3 regions of the Exiguobacterium sp. s191 genome follow, and region 3 is predicted to be linked to each of the others. Evidence: riboswitches for the same ligand, from Rfam matches in the RefSeq annotation. Region 3 holds a riboswitch; each other region holds the start of a gene.

What was found. Region 3 has a riboswitch for S-adenosylmethionine ahead of mtnK (S-methyl-5-thioribose kinase). Riboswitches for the same ligand answer to the same signal wherever they lie in the genome.
Positions count from the first base shown of each region.
Region 1: linked by a shared signal. The riboswitch ahead of KNQ09_RS13425 (Na+/H+ antiporter NhaC family protein) and the one ahead of mtnK (S-methyl-5-thioribose kinase) in region 3 are both predicted to bind S-adenosylmethionine.
Region 2: linked by a shared signal. The riboswitch ahead of KNQ09_RS11220 (alpha/beta hydrolase) and the one ahead of mtnK (S-methyl-5-thioribose kinase) in region 3 are both predicted to bind S-adenosylmethionine.

Region 1 is NZ_JACSNC010000003.1:12,407-18,201, forward strand. Features, by position in the region: gene KNQ09_RS13400 (hypothetical protein) at 1-286, opposite strand, end outside; gene KNQ09_RS13405 (YwpF family protein) at 429-920, shown strand; gene KNQ09_RS13410 (histidine phosphatase family protein) at 917-1,507, opposite strand; gene KNQ09_RS13415 (alpha/beta hydrolase) at 1,525-2,514, opposite strand; gene KNQ09_RS13420 (metal ABC transporter solute-binding protein, Zn/Mn family) at 2,684-3,697, shown strand; SAM riboswitch class I at 3,767-3,871, shown strand; gene KNQ09_RS13425 (Na+/H+ antiporter NhaC family protein) at 3,953-5,263, shown strand; gene KNQ09_RS13430 (hypothetical protein) at 5,307-5,510, opposite strand; gene KNQ09_RS13435 (aldo/keto reductase) at 5,668-5,795, shown strand, end outside.
Region 2 is NZ_JACSNC010000001.1:2,148,004-2,153,798, reverse strand. Features, by position in the region: gene rho (transcription termination factor Rho) at 240-1,613, shown strand; gene KNQ09_RS11235 (type B 50S ribosomal protein L31) at 1,705-1,950, shown strand; gene KNQ09_RS11230 (DedA family protein) at 1,987-2,637, opposite strand; gene KNQ09_RS11225 (thymidine kinase) at 2,821-3,435, shown strand; gene KNQ09_RS11220 (alpha/beta hydrolase) at 3,508-4,266, opposite strand; SAM riboswitch class I at 4,334-4,435, opposite strand; SAM riboswitch class I at 4,685-4,788, shown strand; gene KNQ09_RS11215 (methionine ABC transporter ATP-binding protein) at 4,875-5,795, shown strand, end outside.
Region 3 is NZ_JACSNC010000002.1:305,221-311,015, forward strand. Features, by position in the region: gene KNQ09_RS13190 (methylthioribulose 1-phosphate dehydratase) at 1-589, opposite strand, end outside; gene KNQ09_RS13195 (2-hydroxy-3-keto-5-methylthiopentenyl-1-phosphate phosphatase) at 586-1,245, opposite strand; gene KNQ09_RS13200 (2,3-diketo-5-methylthiopentyl-1-phosphate enolase) at 1,242-2,432, opposite strand; SAM riboswitch class I at 2,503-2,604, opposite strand; SAM riboswitch class I at 2,810-2,913, shown strand; gene mtnK (S-methyl-5-thioribose kinase) at 2,992-4,158, shown strand; gene mtnA (S-methyl-5-thioribose-1-phosphate isomerase) at 4,155-5,204, shown strand; gene KNQ09_RS13215 (sugar ABC transporter substrate-binding protein) at 5,216-5,795, shown strand, end outside.

The DNA.
Region 1 (5,795 bases), on a different contig from region 3:
TTGGCGCTTGTTCCATCTTCTTACGAAAGTACCATGCGAAGCCAAGTGCACCTCCGATGAAGACGATATACGTGATGCGTTGACCGAATTCAGCTAAGGAATCCGCGTAGAAAATACTGATTAAATGATCACTTCCACTAATGAGTAGCAAACAGGCAATCAGGAGCGCAATGCGATATGCAAGCGTCGGGCGGTCTGTCGGTTCAGCATGCCAATACATGATGATATGGTGGGCAAGTAGAACGATACCCAGGATTCCTAATATTCCAATGAGTACTTGCGGCATAATGAACGATCCTCCTGTTTAGTAGTATCTAGTCTTATTTAAACATAGTTCATACGAATTTCGTCAGGAAAAGTTTCCCGTCTTACATTCCTCACGGTATACTGTAGGAAAATCGTAAGCGATCAAGGGAGGGCATTTTTTCATGAAAACCTTTAAGTTATGCACATTACGCATTTTAATGGATGAGTCAGGACGTGATACGACGATTCCCGTCGCCATTCAGGACGGATTGACGGTCAGTACCGAACAGACGGCACAGTGGGTTGCAGAAATCGTCGTTCCTCCAACGGATCAGCCGATCGTCGATGAATTGTTCACAAAACATTTACGTGCTTTGATTGAAATCACGATCTCACGACCTGATAATGACCCTGCCGCGATGATCGTCACGCCTCTCGAACGGACTGTCTTAAGCGAAAACGTCTCGTATGTCTTCACGGGTAAGATGGTCATGATGAAAAATGATTTATCTGAATCGATTTTACGCGAAGTCGTCGAAGATGGATTCGCTGGCGAAGAACTCGTTCAAGAGTATAAGGATCGTCGTTCGAAACGTGGCGCCCATATCACAAGCATCGCTAAAGAAACATTCAAGCAATATTTGACAGAGCATCCGAACGCACCCGTTTCTTAAGGTTTTTCGACCTCATCCGTGATGTGATCCGCTACGTTGATTCGGTCAATCGTATAGTGATCCGTATGCTGGATATAATTCGCACACGCGTTTTTCAAAGGTGTCCGGTAACTGAACGTCGCATCAATCGATGATAAGGCTGCCTTGATCGTATGCGAGTGACAGACGATTAGAATTCGTTTCCCTTCATACATGCGTGTCGCTTCCTGTATCGCATCGAACACGCGATCCTGGATGGCTTGTTCCGTTTCAAGACCCGGCACAAGTGTCGTATCGTTCGCTTGAACAGCCTCGTAAATCGCTGCGACCGGTTCACCGGAAGCGGCTCCGAATTCGCGTTCGACAAGTCGCTCGTCTGTCGCTGTGATCGTTAAACCAACAGCACGACCGATGATTTCCGCTGTCTCAACGGCACGCGACAAGGGACTTGCTAACAAGACATCCCACTCTTCATTCGATAGATAAGCGGCGCTGAGTTCCGCTTGTCTTCTTCCTGTTGCATTTAACGGAATATCTTCTCTTCCTTGAATCCGTTCGTTTAAGTTCCAATCCGTCTGACCATGCCGCACTAAACAAATTTCAGTCATGTCTCTGTCTCCCTCATTTAAGAAATATGACTGATTGTATCATGTTTTCCATTCGGAAGTTGTCGCGGTGCCAACAGTAGCACCTGACAGGTGAAACGTTCAATTCGTTCAAGCAATCGCTCAATCTTTAACGGATTTTCCGTCTGAGCGAAACTGGCAAGTGAGTGGGTGCCATTTGGGAAGGAAAACAAACGAACATCGGCTCCGACATCCGCTCCCTTCTCAACGAAATGCAAGGCTTGAGAAAACGGAACAATCGGATCTTTTTTCCCATGCAAGAGCATGATGGGCGGGGCATCCGACGATAAATGTGTGACAGGTGAGACGTGCGTCATCAGCTTGCGCCATTCTTCTCGTCCCCCCTTGTAGAACTTAATGTGGGCAATCCAAGTCTGAATGAAATTAAACAACAAAAAGTTCGTCGGTGGATATAAAGCGATCACACCACTGATCAATGGCATGTGGCGCTCATCACGCTCACCAACGAAAGCAGATGGGGCAAGTGCCGTCGTCAGCATGAGTGCGGCTCCGGCTGAGTCTCCCCATACCATCATCCGTCCTCTTAGAATGCGAAGACCCTCTGCTTCCTTATTCAAAAAACATAACGCATCCCGTACATCTTCGAGGTTATCCGGAAAATAACTGCCCTCTTCGAACAAACGATACTCAATACTACAGACGGCAACTCCGAGTTCAAGCAGACGGTCGACGATTGGACTAAAGCAGAACATGTCATCGCGCTCTCCACGAACGAATGCACCACCGTGTGCATAGATGGCAACTGGAAACGGTCCTTCTCCCGGTGGATAATAGAGATCGAGCTGTAAGATGCGGTTTCCCACCTGTTTGTAGGTGAGCGTCCGCGGTGCAAGTTGTTTTTCAGTGAGTGGCAAGGCGGGTTCGGTCCATCGAAGCAATGCACCATAATTGTTCCAGATACTCGCTCCCGCTGCTGCCGTCGTCAATAACGCAGCTCCCCCCATTAGCCATGCAGTTTCACGTTTCACTTGATCACCTCCAAAAGACGTGCCAGTTTCTTCACTTTATTATCCTTCTACCCCGTTTTAAAAGAAGTCGAACGTCTCGGTATTCGTACTTGACGCTTCACCAGCGTTCCGCTATAGTGAGAAAGTCCAAATCGGAATAGTTACGTTTTAATAATGGAGGTATCATATAATGAAAAAAATCATTCCCGCTTTAACAGTCGCTTTCGCAAGTGCAAGTGTTCTCGCTGCTTGCGGTTCGAATACCGATTCATCGACTTCAGATAAAACCCAGACAGAAGTCTATGCATCAACGTTCGCGACGGCTGCTATTGCCCGCGAAATCGGAGGGGATCAAGTCAACGTCAAGATGATCGTCCCACCTGGAGCAGACCCCCACTCTTACGAGCCGACGTCAAAACAACTCACCGAGATTGCTAAGGGCGACTTGTTCCTCTTAACCGGTACGACGCTCGAGCCGTATTCGAAAAAAATCCAGGAGAGTCTAAAAGGCACGGATGTCCGCTTCGTCGAGACGAGTAAGGACGTCAACTTACTAGAATCGGATGCTACACTTCATGCACATGAAGAAGAGGAGCATAGTGAAGACGAACATGCCCACGAAGAAGAAGGGCACGATGATCATGCAACGGATGAACATGCGCATGAAGAAGAGGGTCATGACCATGGAAAATACGATCCACACGTCTGGCTCGATCCTGTCAACGCAAAAGCAATGGCACGCTCGATTACAACTGCTTTATCAAAAGAAGTACCAAAAGACAAAGCAACATTCGAGAAAAACTTAAAAGCGTTCGATCAGCAAGCTGATGAATTGGACGAACAATTTAAACAAGCCGTCGCTGATGGATCGAAAAAAGAACTTCTCGTTACGCATGCCGCTTATGGTTACCTCGCAGAACGATATGGTTTCACACAACTACCGATCGCGGGAATTTCTCCTTCCGATGAACCGTCACAAAAGCAACTGGCCGCTTTAGTAAAAGAAGCACGGATGCATGATTTGAAATACGTCGCGTTCGAAGAGACGGTCTCACCAAAGGTCGCACGTGTCATCCAAAAAGAAATCGGAGCTGAATCCGTGACGATTCATAATCTAGAGTCGGTCACGAAATCGCAACAAAATAGCTCGTATTTCAAGTTGATGGAAGAAAACGTCCAGACGTTAAAACAAGCACTTCAGTAAAGTACAGTTGACACGCGTTACTCAATGCGGTACGGTAAGAAACGTGTTTTACAACAATTGAATGACTTCTTTTTATCGCGAGAAACGGAGGGACTGGCCCAATGATGTTTCGGCAGCGGACGATTTGATTCGTACTGTGCCAAATCCAGCAAGCGAAAGCTTGAGAGATAAGAAGAGCGTCTTTATTTCATAAAGACCTCCTTCTTTCTTGCGAAGGGGTCTTTTTTTGTATCTTTGAGAAACGAGGTGTCAACAATGAATGAAACAATCACGCCTAACAAATGGGCACTGCTTCCTCTCGTCGTATTCCTGGTCCTCTTCATCGGAGCCGGGATCTTCTATGACGACTTTTACAAATTTCCGATCCTTATCGCCGCATTGATCGCTTTGATTTTTGCTGCAATCACGACGAAAGGATCCATCAATCAAACGGTCGAACGAATTGCAACGGGTGCCGGAAATCCCGATATCATGATCATGGTCTTCATCTTCTTACTAGCCGGTACGTTTTCTGGAACGGCAGAAGCAATCGGTGCCATCGATGCGACCGTTAATGCCGCTTTGACGTTTCTACCTCCATCGCTCCTCATGAGTGGTCTGTTCATCATCGCTGCCTTCATCTCGATGGCGATGGGGACATCTACCGGAACGATTGCTGCACTCGCACCGATCGCCTTCGGTATTCATGAAGCGACAGGCATCAACGTTGCGATCGCAGCGGCTGCTGTCGTTGGTGGATCGATGTTCGGCGATAACTTGTCGTTCATCTCGGATACGACGATTGCTGCCGTCCGAACCCAAAAAACGAACATGCGCGATAAATTCCGGACGAACTTCATGATCGTCCTACCGGCTGCTATTTTGACGGTCATCCTGCTCGCATTCGTTTCCGGTTCTGGTGACGTCGTCGAAGCAAAAGCCTTTGAATTCTACAAGTTGATTCCATATCTCGCTGTCATCGTTCTTGCTATCTTCGGCGTCAATGTCATCCTTGTCTTAATTGGTGGTACGCTACTCACCGGCATCATCGGTATGATTGATGGTAGCTTCGGCTTAAGTGGATTCGTCCTCTCGATGTCCGAAGGCATGTTGGGCATGGCGGAGATCTCCATCTTGACGCTCCTCATGGGTGGTCTCGTCAGCTTGATTACGTTCAACGGTGGAATCGCCTTCTTAAAAGAGACGCTGACACGCAAGATTTCACAGCGTCGTGGTGCCGAATTCAGTATGGCGGCACTCGTCAGTGCAACGAATCTCGCGACAGCAAACAATACGATTTCGATTCTCGTCGCTGGACCACTGGCAGCTGAAATCGCCGATACGTATGAAGTCGATCGAAAAAAATCGGCGAGTATCCTTGATATCTTCTCTTGTGGTATTCAAGGCATCATTCCGTACGGGGCACAACTTTTGATCGCAGCAGAATTGACGAAAACGGCTTCACCGGAACTGATTCCGTATCTGTTCTATCCGTTCCTCCTCTTCGTCTGTGGATCAATTGCCATCTTCTTCGGCTTACCACGCATGAAGAAGACAGCGACGAAGCAAGAAAAAATTTCTTCGTAACCATAAAACAGGTCCAATCGCGTCGACGATTGGACCTGTTTTATTATTTATTCTGCTTCGCTTGTCGTTCTAAGATTAAGTAAGCGATTGCCGGAAGCGGGAACTGAACGAGTCCAGCGCCTCCCCACACCCATGGATTACGTCCTGACTTTCGCGCACTAAGAAACAGACCCACTGCCTGCGTTACTAACAAGGCGCCAATGCTAAGCCAAGTACATTTGGATAGCTTTTTATTCTTTTGAGCCATCTTTTCTCCCCCTCTTTTAACACACGATTAAATCTCACGATTCTTTTCTATTTTACCTTATTTCATTCCTCCATGAGCATGGAAACGGACGTCTTCGTTCGTTCATGCTAAACTAAACGAGCAAATCTAAACTACGTTTTATGAGGAGGAGTAACACATGCAATACGCAAAACTTTCAAACGGTATTACGATTCCCCAAATCGGATTCGGTGTCTGGCAAGTAGATGAAGAGACAGAAGCACCTGCTGCTGTCGCTGAAGCATTACGTGTCGGCTATCGTCATAT
Region 2 (5,795 bases), on a different contig from region 3:
AATATCTTAGCACGAGCACACTTGAAAACGTTTTTTCAGTTAGAAGACAAAACAGATGCTTTTGTAACATAACTGAAATAATATCCTTGAATATTACAAAGTAAGAAACGCAGAGGATTGTTAACGACGAATTCAAAAAAATATGATACCTTTAGTTCACGAATAAAATTACATACCTCCTGATGTATGTATGGAAGTATGCTGAATGCAGTTGAATTTATAAAGAATAGGTGAAGAACATGCCAACAACTGATAAAAAAGATAAACCAGAACGTTCCTATACACTGGCTCAATTGAGCCAACTGACATTAAAAGAACTCTATGAAATCGCAAAGACGAAGAATGTCCCACAATACCGGGAAGCCCGTAAACGCGAGTTGATGTTCAAGATTTTAAAAGCACAGGCTGAATCGACTGGTCTTTATTTCCTCGAAGGGGTACTCGAAGTCATCCCTGGCAACCCACAAATGCAAAACGATGGTGGCTTTGGCTTCCTTCGTCCTATCAATTATTCCCAATCCTCTGAAGATATTTATATCGCAGCATCTCAAATCCGGCGCTTTAATCTACGTAATGGTGATGTCGTCACAGGTAAAGTCCGTCCACCGAAGGAAAACGAACGGTTCCAAGGATTACTTAGCGTGGAAGCCGTCAACGGTGAAGCACCGGATACTGCCCGTAACCGTTTATTCTTCCCGGCACTGACACCGATCTATCCGGATCGTCTAATGCGACTTGAGACAGAACCACGCCATCTATCTGTGCGTGTCATGGATATGATCGCACCGGTTGGGTTTGGTCAACGTGGTTTGATCGTCGCACCACCAAAAGCAGGGAAGACATCACTCCTCAAAGAAATCGCAAACTCGATTCAGGAGAATCATCCGGATGTCGAACTGATCATTCTCTTGATTGATGAGCGACCTGAGGAAGTAACAGATATTGAGCGCTCGGTTCCGGGAGCAGATGTTGTCAGCTCGACGTTTGACGAAACACCAGACAACCACGTCCGGATTTCTGAGCTTGTCCTCGAGCGGGCGATGCGACTCGTCGAACACAAGAAGGATGTCGTCATCTTGATGGATTCGATCACACGTCTAACACGGGCCTATAACTTAACGGTACCGCAAAGCGGTCGGACGCTCTCAGGGGGAATTGACCCGGCTGCGTTCCATAAGCCAAAACGGTTCTTTGGGGCAGCGCGAAACATCGAACACGGTGGTAGTTTAACGATTCTTGCGACAGCACTCGTTGAGACAGGATCACGCATGGATGACGTCATCTATGAGGAGTTCAAAGGGACGGGTAACATGGAGTTGCATCTCGATCGTAAGTTATCAGAACGTCGAATCTTCCCAGCGATCGACATTCGGAAGTCCGGTACACGGAAGGAAGAACTGTTGCTTCCGAAAGAGCAACTCGATGCGCTTTGGACGATTCGCCGGACGATGAATGAGTCGAACGAGTTCGTCGATACGTTCCTGCGTAAGATTCGCGATACGAAAAATAATGAAGAATTTTTCGTTGAACTCGAGAAAGAAAAGAAGAAGACGGTCCGACGCGCACCGGCTAAACCGCGTACCGTCAAGAAGGAAACGACGACGGAAAAATAACTATTGCGACGCGTAAAAAAATCGTTTAGTATAGGAAGGTAACTTACTCTGGCTCAGCAAATGAACCAGGGCGGAAGGAGAGAAATCAACCATGAAACAAGGAATTCACCCTAACTACAACAAAGTAGTATTTATGGATTCAACGACTGAGTACAAATTCTTAAGCGGTTCTACTCGTTCTTCGAACGAAACGATCACTTGGGAAGATGGTAACGAGTACCCACTCATCCGTGTGGATGTGTCTTCAGACTCGCACCCATTCTACACAGGTCGTCAAAAGTTCAACGCGGCAGATGGTCGTGTCGATCGCTTCAACAAAAAATACGGCCGCAAGTAATCACTTGTCGGTTCTTAAAAAAACAGCCTGCCTCCATTATGGAAGCAGGCTGTTTTTGTATAGACTGAATTGTGAACGATACGCGAGATACGTCTTCAAGACGAAGGAGAAGGCGATTCCACCGGCAATCCCGATTAAATACGGCATGACTTCCGGATGTGCCAAGATATAGTCCACGACTTTGTGGAACGAGAGATGACGACCGACAAAGTAGCCGGCGCCTAAGAACACGCTGATCCAAATCAACGCACCTGTATACGCATAACTCGCAAACACGCGAAACGGCATTTTCGAGACACCTGCAAAAAAGGCAGAGAGTTGGCGGAGACCAGGTATGTAGTAACCGATGATTAGGACCGATTTTCCGTAACGACGAAATCCGGCTTCAGCGGAAAGAATATGTTTTTCTGAGATACGCATTTTCGGTCCGACGCGGTGTAGTAGTGGCATACCGAGTTTTAATCCGAGTAAATAGCTGATCGTCATCCCGATACAACTGCCGGCGTAAGCGGCGAGAATCGTACCGACGAGTGGTAGATTGCCTTGATGCATCCAAAAACCGGACAGGACGAGCAGGGTCTCATCAGGAACCGGCAATCCCACGATACCACCTGCGAGAAGGACGGAGAGACCAAGGGCACCATATTGGTGCAGGATGTCATGTAAGAGATGATGAATCGGGGACACCTTCTTTCGTGAGAGTCTTCTTCTTCAGTGTACAGGAAATAGGGGACGGTTGGAATGAAAGGACAAAAATTCTAGGTAAAGAAAAAATGAATTTTGATTTCCGGAAGTCAACCCTTTTTCTCGATACCGTTTCGGGCTATACTCGTTAAAGTGACTATTTTTAGAGGACGGTGTCGGACGATGATGCATGTAATAAATCAGTACGGCTGGATCGAAGTAATTTGTGGCAGTATGTTTTCCGGGAAATCGGAAGAGTTGATTCGTCGTGTCAGACGGGCGCAGTACGGCAAACTGCCCGTTCAAGTATTCAAGCCGGCAATCGACGACCGGTACCATGAAGAGCATGTCGTCTCTCATATCGGCAACTCCGTCGTGGCGATTCCGATGGCGACGAGTCGTGATCTCTACGCAGCAGTAGCAGAGGAAACACAAATCGTTGGAATCGATGAAGTTCAATTCTTTGATGATGAGATCGTACAAGTCATCGAAGCACTTGCACAAGACGGAAAACGCGTCATTTGTGCAGGCCTTGATCAAGATTTCCGGGCAGAGCCATTTGGCAAGATGCCGGAATTACTGGCGCGCGCAGAATTCGTAACGAAGCTACAAGCCATCTGTCTTTCATGTGGTGATCCGGCTTCCCGGACACAACGGTTGATTGATGGAAAACCAGCGAACTACGATGATCCGATCATCCTAGTTGGCGCTTCAGAATCATATGAGCCACGGTGCCGCCATTGCCATGAGGTGCCTGGAAAACCGAAGCCGCTCCAATCGGTGCAGCACCAAGAAAATTAAAAAAGACGAACCGGTCGCGGTCGTCCTTTGATGTAACAGCTATTCGCTTCTAAGTGAATAGCTGTTTTTTTATTATCCCGTTTCCTGTGAGAACCGGCTTGAGCGTTCGATAAAACGGATCGTCTCACGAACGATCAAATCCTGATCATGATCGAGGGTCGCGACGTGGTACGAGTTCAGTAAACAGTAGCTTCGTTTATCATTCGTTCCGATGTGCTGATGCAGATAATCCGAGCTCGACGGCGGGACGACGTGATCGGTCGCCGAGTAGAGAATTAATGTCGGCAGAAGGATCGATCCGAGGCGTCCTTTCGTCTCATCCATCAGACGGACGAGTTCGAACGCACAACGACTTGGAACGAGGTCATAGATGATTTCGAAAGCAGACCGTTTGATGTCCGGTGCCCCTTCTGGTAAATACTCTGGACCGTCCTCGAACGAAAGTGCTTCATAGGATGGAACGGAGAGTGCGGCATTGATCGTAATAATGCCGGCGAACGGAATGCCGTCAGCGGCGAGTGACAGTGCAAGCGTCGCACCCATCGATTGACCGATGACGAAGACTTGATCGCATGTTTCTTGTAAACGTTCATAGCCGTCTTTCAGGCTTTGCTTCCAACATCGAGCAGTCGATTGTTCAAACTCGCGGACATTCGTTCCATGTCCACGTAAGCGCGGGGCATAGACGGTAAAACCTTCAGCAGCGAATGCCTCACCGACGTCGCGGACACTTTGCGGTGTGGCGTTAAAACCATGACAGATTAGAATGCCGATCGATCCCCCTTGAAAATAAAACGCTTCAGCACCAGTCAATACAGGATAGTTCATCATTACTATTTTTCCTCCATTCATGAAAAAAACTCGTCGACGTCACTGCTTGGACGCCCACGAGTTTTTCACCGTATCATCCAAAGCCGCGCTTTGCTGGTCGGAGCACCTTACAGATTGCAGGTTGCCGTGAAGTCATAGAGCCAGGTCTCTCGTTCACTCTTGATAAATATCATATTGGAATTGTCGGAATAATCATTGAAACGATGGTAGCACGACCAAAAATGACTTGTCAAATCTTTCTTGACGAATCATGATCCGTTGAGTAAGCTAACTCATAACTTGTTCATCCGTCGATATGCGCCAAATGGATTATTTTTGCAAAGTTGGTTGACTTTTAAAGTTTCGACCCGTAATGTAAAAATTAGTTTTACGACATAAGCAACAACGCAACAACACACATACGAATTTCATACCGCAATACTTATCCAGAGAGGTGGAGGGACTGGCCCTACGAAACCTCGGCAACAGACTCATTATGAGCACTGTGCCAATTCCATCAGACAGATGTCTGAGAGATGAGTAGAGTGGATTCTGCCACTGTGCGGATCCAGGTCTCTTCTTGTTTCTCAAGAAGGGACCTTTTTTGTTGAATGAAGGGGGAAAACGGAATGATCGCATTTCATCAAGTCAAGAAAACGTACGTCACGAAAGATCAGACGATTGCAGCACTCGACGGTGTCGACCTGACGATCGAAAAAGGCGAAATCTTTGGTGTCATCGGCTTTAGCGGTGCCGGAAAAAGTTCACTGCTCCGCTGTGTCAATCTGTTAGAACGACCGACGTCAGGAACGGTGACGGTCGATGGGGAAGATTTAACGCAACTGTCTCCGAAAAAATTGCGTCAAGCAAAACAACGGATCGGGATGATCTTTCAGCACTTCAATCTATTGAATGCGAATACGGTCTTTACGAACGTTGCAAAACCACTCGTTCTCGCAGGCGTCAAGAAAGACGAAATTCGCCGCCGGGTGACGGAGTTACTCGAATTCGTCGATCTCGCGGACAAGGCAGATCATTATCCGGATCAATTGTCCGGTGGGCAGAAACAGCGCGTTGGTATCGCCCGGGCACTCGCGACGCAACCTTCCGTCCTCTTATGTGACGAAGCGACGTCAGCACTCGATCCCCAAACGACCCATCATATTCTCCAGTTATTAAAACGGATCAATGCGGAGTACGGGATCACGATTCTCTTGATCACCCACGAGATGGGCGTCATTCGGGAGATTTGCGACCGCGTCGCCGTCATCGAAGCTGGAAAGTTGATTGAGTCAGGAACGGTCTTCGACGTCTTTTCGAATCCGAAGACCGAGACGGCACGAAACTTCGTTCGCTCCGTCATGCACGACGAGATTCCAGCATCGATTCGCCAGTTGATCGAGTCGCGGAATGCGAATCCGATCTATAAGATTCATTTCCTCGGACATCACACCGGGCAGCCGCTCTTATCACAAGTCGCAAAACGCTTTGACGTCGATGTCAACATCTTGCACGGTAGCATCACGGAGTTGCAGGATACGCCGTTCGGC
Region 3 (5,795 bases):
TCAACGTGTAATTGAATAAAAACTCGAAGGCTTCGAGGTGTTTCTTTGCTTCAAAGGCGGTCGGTGCCCAGACCGTGATCCCGTGATTGCGGATCAGGACGGCACCACTGTCTGCTGTGACATGCGGTGCAAAAGCAGCGGCAAGCGTCGGGATGTCCGCATGATTCGGAATGATCGGTACCGTGACCGTCGCATCCTCTTCCCAGTGTCCGAGTGCCTTGATGATTTCTTGACCGGAAAAGGTGATACTGCCTTGATCGCCATAGAGTTCCGAAATCACATTGTTCGCAATCGTATGGACATGCAGGGAACAACCGGCGTCCGTTCGATTGAACACTTCGACATGGAGCAATGTCTCAGCAGAAGGACGCCCGGATTGCTCACCGATCAATTGACCGGTCGCATCGACATGAACAAAGTCGTCAGGAGTTGTCTGCCGTTTATCTTTTCCGCTTGCCGTCACAAGGAATTCAACCGGGACACCGGATGTCCGGATGGCGAGATTGCCACTCGTACCAGGGAACCAATCGCGCGCCGCAAGCTCTTGTTTGATGGCGCGTAGCTCTTCATACCGTCGCATGAATGTCATGTTGTCACCTCCGCTCGTGTTAAATCATGAACGATATCGTGGAACGTCTCAAACGGTGTATAGGCGATATCGTTCTCTTCACACAACGTGATCAGATAATCACGGGCATAGACACGATCCGCTTGTTTTGCGAGTTCGAAGTCCGTCACCGAGTCGCCGATGACGATGATGACGTCACCGTCTTTACGTAGTGTCCGGGCAACGGACGTTTTACAACAGCCGCACCCGTTCGTACAATGGGCATCGCAGGCGTTTGGCCAATCGATATGTACGAATGGACCACTGAAATCAGCGACGTTACAGTAAATCTGTTCTTGGTCGAGGAAGGGCGCTAAGATCGGTTCGACGAAAAAGTCCATTCCACCGCTGACGATCGAAAAATCGATGCCTTGACGACGACTGTACTGCAGTAACTCCGAAAATCCGTCGCGAATGACTGCACGCTCCAACAAAAAGTCAAGATAGGCTGTTTTTCCGTCAGACGGCAGAAGTGCGAACATTTGCCCGACACCACTCTGAATCGATAACGTCCGGTCGAGTACACCGCGTTTCAACGGTTCGAAGTCACTCGCTGGCGCAAATGCCTGCATGAGTGCGATGATGTTATCTTGCGTCGTCACCGTCCCATCGAAGTCACAAAGAATCCGTACGGTCATGACTTGATCCCCCAAGCGTCGAGGGCAATTCGTAATTCTTCATGACGCGATGCTGCCGTCGATAGGGATTCATTTGCGAGTGCCGCATCGAGTGCCTGACGGAAAGCAATGACGCCAGCCGCAGCACCTTGCGGATGACCATGTACGCCGCCACCGGCGTTGATGACGGAATCGATCCCGAAGTCTCGTACGAGTTGAGCGACGAGTCCAGGATGAATACCGGCTGAAGGAACCGGGAAGATCGATTTCGTCTGCCCGAGACGGGTCGCTTCGACCGCGATGCCACGAGCGACATCCTTTGGTAAAGCGACATTGCCATAAGGAGACGGGAATAGCGTCAAGTCTGCTCCAGCAGCACGCGGTAATGTGCCGAGTAAGACAGGGGCTGCGACTCCGTGATTCGGGCTAGCGATCAACGCACCGCTATATGCCGGATGATTGAAGAGCGGAACGTTGATTTCCGGATCACTTGCCAGTTCGCGTAAGACATCGAGTCCGTATGTGAAGGTATTCAGCAAGAAAGCAGTCGCTCCAGCATCAATCAATCGCTTGGCTTGATCCTTGAGCGTAAAGACAGGACCGCTGAGTGTGATCGCATACAACGCACGTTTACCGGTCCGTTGGAAGTGAGCATCGATGACCTCACGTCCGATCCGTGCCCGATCAATCGTCGGTGTCAATGGATTGTCGTATAGGATCTCATCGTCTTTGACGAGATCAATCCCACCAGCGAGTTGTCCTTCGAGTTGATCACGAAGGAACGATAAATCGCGTCCGATGACTCCTTTGAAGATGCTCATTAATAATGGGCGATCTTCGACACCGATCAAGGAACGGACCCCTTCGATCCCGAATTTCGCACCTGGAAAGTCCGACGTAAATGTATCGGGTAGTAGCAATTCCGTTAATTTGATTTCACCGTCGAGTGAGAGTTTCCCGAAGATGGTCGTCAGAATCGCAGAAAAGTCGCGCGATACGTTATGTTCCGGGTAACGAATCGTGATATATCCTTTGCCATCGCGCTCTTCGGTATGTACGACTTCCCCTTTGAACGAGGCGAGTTGTTGTTGTTCGAGATGATTCAGTTCCGTCCAAGAACCGACTGTCAGACCAAGCGCGAGTTGTTCAGCGCGTTGCTCGAGTCGATCACGGGCAGTCAATTGATAAGTAGCAGTGATATAAGCCATGTCTTTCCTCCTTCAACAAAAAAATGGTCTCTCGTCAGCGACAAGAGACCATGAATGATTCGAACGTGGACTCTTATCTGTCAGCTTAGTAGCTGCAAGAATTAGCACCGTGCCAAAAGGTCGGTTGCTGCGACATCGTAGGGCTTGTCCCTCCGTCTGCTCTTGATAAGAATTGGATGAAATTGTGAAATCTAATTGCAATTTTTACATGAGAATCGCCACTTGTCAAACTATTTTTAGAAAATTTATTTTTTTGAAAATACTATTTCTATAGATGGCATAAAAATGATATCCGTTTCTGCTTGATTTCGATTTGACAGCGAGGAAGTCGATTGCGTAAGATTCAAATCAATATCACACACGACAACTACATACGACTCTTATCGCGAGTTGGCAGAGGGAATTGGCCCGATGACGCCGCAGCAACCGACCACTGGGCACGGTGCTACATCCAACAGACGTTTTGTCTGAGAGATAAGAGGACGCAGTGACTTTTCTGCGCCTCTTTTCGATGACGAAAAGAGGCGCTTTTTCGTGTATCACATAGGGGGAAACTGAGATGACATATAAAGCATTTACAGAACAGGACGCGATTGATCGTGTTCGGACACTAGGACTGATCGGCGATGGAGCCGTCGAAGCAGAAGAGATTGGCGACGGGAACCTCAACCTCGTTTTCCGAATTCGAGAGGGTGAACATCGATTGATTCTAAAACAAGCATTACCATATGCGAAGGTCGTCGGGGAGAGCTGGCCGTTATCGCTCGAACGAGCGTGGATCGAGCAATCCGCACTCCGTGAATTCGCACGGCATGCCGTGCCGTTCGTACCGCGTGTCTTTCATGCTAGTCATGAAGAGGCGTATACGGTCATGGAAGATCTTTCACATCTGACGATCGTTCGAAGCGGTTTACTCGCAGGTGAACAGTATCCGTTGCTTGCGGAACATATCGGTTCTTATCTCGCTCGGACGTTATTCCATACATCGGACTTTGCGCTTGGTCCGGTTGAAAAGAAACGTGTCGCCCGAACGTACTACAATCCAGACTTGTGCGACATCACGGAAAAATTAATCTTCACGGATCCGTTTCATGACGCGGAGACGAACGAGATTGAAGCCGGACTCGAAGAAGAGGTGGCACGTCTATGGGCAGACGATGAGTTAAAACGCGAAGTCGCAAAACTCGAAGCGCTCTTCATCACGAAAGGAGATGCATTGCTGCACGGCGATCTACATACAGGAAGCATCTTCGCCTCGGCGACGGAAACGAAAGTCATCGATCCAGAATTCGCCTTTTATGGTCCATTCGGATTCGATGTCGGACAGTTCATTGCGCATCTATTCTTCGCGGCATATCCGGATTACCCTACACGACGTGACGCCCGAATCAAGGATATCGATACGTTCTGGCTGACGTTCGCTTCAACGTTCCGTGCCTTATGGGAACGGGAAGCCGTCGAACCGTTCCAGGCATCAGGACTCGTCGATGATGTACTGAGCACGATCTTGCAGGATGCCCTTGGCTTTGCTGGTTGCGAATTGATTCGGCGGACGATTGGTCTTGCACCGGTCGCTGATTTAGAATCAATCGATTCAACGACGGAACGCTTAGAGCGGAAACGTCACGCTCTTCGTCTAGGAGCGGCGTTAATCAAACGCCGTACAGAATGCCGGACATTCGATGATTTACGAAACTTTGACGTAACGGAGGAACTCAGCCGATGACTACATTCGTTCAAAGTATCCGTTACGAAGATCGTGTCTTGACGATTCTCGATCAGACACGTCTACCGCAAGAAGAGCACTATGAAGTCATTGCTGATCTCGCGCAAGCGGTTGAGGCGATTAAACAACTACGTGTCCGGGGCGCACCTGCGATCAGCTTATTCGGTGGATTCGTGCTCGTTCAAGAAGCGTACCGCTTTGAAGCGGCGCTTCCGGTCTACAAGCAAGCCTTGCTTGAGACATCGGCGACGTTACTCGCGACACGACCGACGGCCGTCAACTTGCGAAATGTCCTCGATCAATTGAATCCAATCATTCAAGACGGGACGTCGGTAGAAGAGATTCGCGAACGGTTGGAAAAACGGACGGTCGCCTTATACGACCAGGATGCGCAGACGTCACGTCAAATCGGGATTCATGCACTGGAATTGTTCCAGTCAGGCGACCGGATCCTAACGATTTGTAATGCTGGATCGATTGCGACCGCTGCTTATGGAACGGCACTTGCGCCGTTCTACATCGCAAAAGAACGCGGCATCGAATTATCCGTTTTTGCGAGTGAGACGCGACCGTTACTGCAGGGAGCACGATTGACGACATGGGAGCTGCAACGTGCCGGCATCGATGTCACGTTAATTACGGACAACATGGTCGCCCATACGCTGAAAGAAAAACAGATCGATGCGATCATCGTCGGTGCCGACCGCATTACACGAAACGGAGATACCGCGAATAAAATCGGGACGTTCCAATTGGCATTGCTCGCGCAAGCTTTTGGTATTCCGTTTTACGTCGCAGCACCGCTCTCGACGTTCGACTTCTCGCTCGTTTCCGGAGACGCGATCGAAATCGAAGAACGTGATCCGCAGGAAGTGACGACTGTCCAAGGTATTGCGGCAGCACCGGAAGGCATCGCCGTCTTCAACCCGGCGTTTGATGTCACACCACACACATTGATCACAGGCATCATCACCGAACTTGGTGTCATCACGCAACCGAATGAAGAAACGATTGAACAATTAACAGGGCTTCAACCCCTCGGATAAGGAGATATGTCATGAAAAAACTAGCTTACGCCGTCCTAGCACCGGCACTGTTACTAGCGGCTTGTGCGAATGGAGAAGCCACGACGACGAAGGTCGTCAAGGATGTACCAAAAGGGGTTCAATCGGACGTCAAGATCGCCGTCATCCGCAACCTAGCATCGGACGACCATACGAAACAATTCCTTGATGGCGCGCGAAGTGAAGGCGAAGCGCTTGGCTTTAAAGTCAGCACGTTCATTTCGGAAGGTAACGACGTCAAGTTCAAGGAGCTTGTCGCGCAAGCGATTCAGCAAGATTATGATGGGCTCATCATCTCGCATGGTAAGGAAGACTACGCCTATGACATGATTAAACCAGCGGTCGACAAAGGGCTGAAGGTCGTGACGTTCGATACGGTCACGAAGAAAAAAGGAACGGCGTTAAAAGGTGTGACGGAAACATTCCAAAACGATCATCAACTCGCGAAGCTATCGCTTGATGAAGTGACGAAGGTGACGGACAAAAAGCCGGTCCGTGTCATCAAACTTTGGTTCGGACCAGGTTTTGCCCCGCTCGATCGTCGTCAGGAAATCTATAAGACGTACGAAGCAG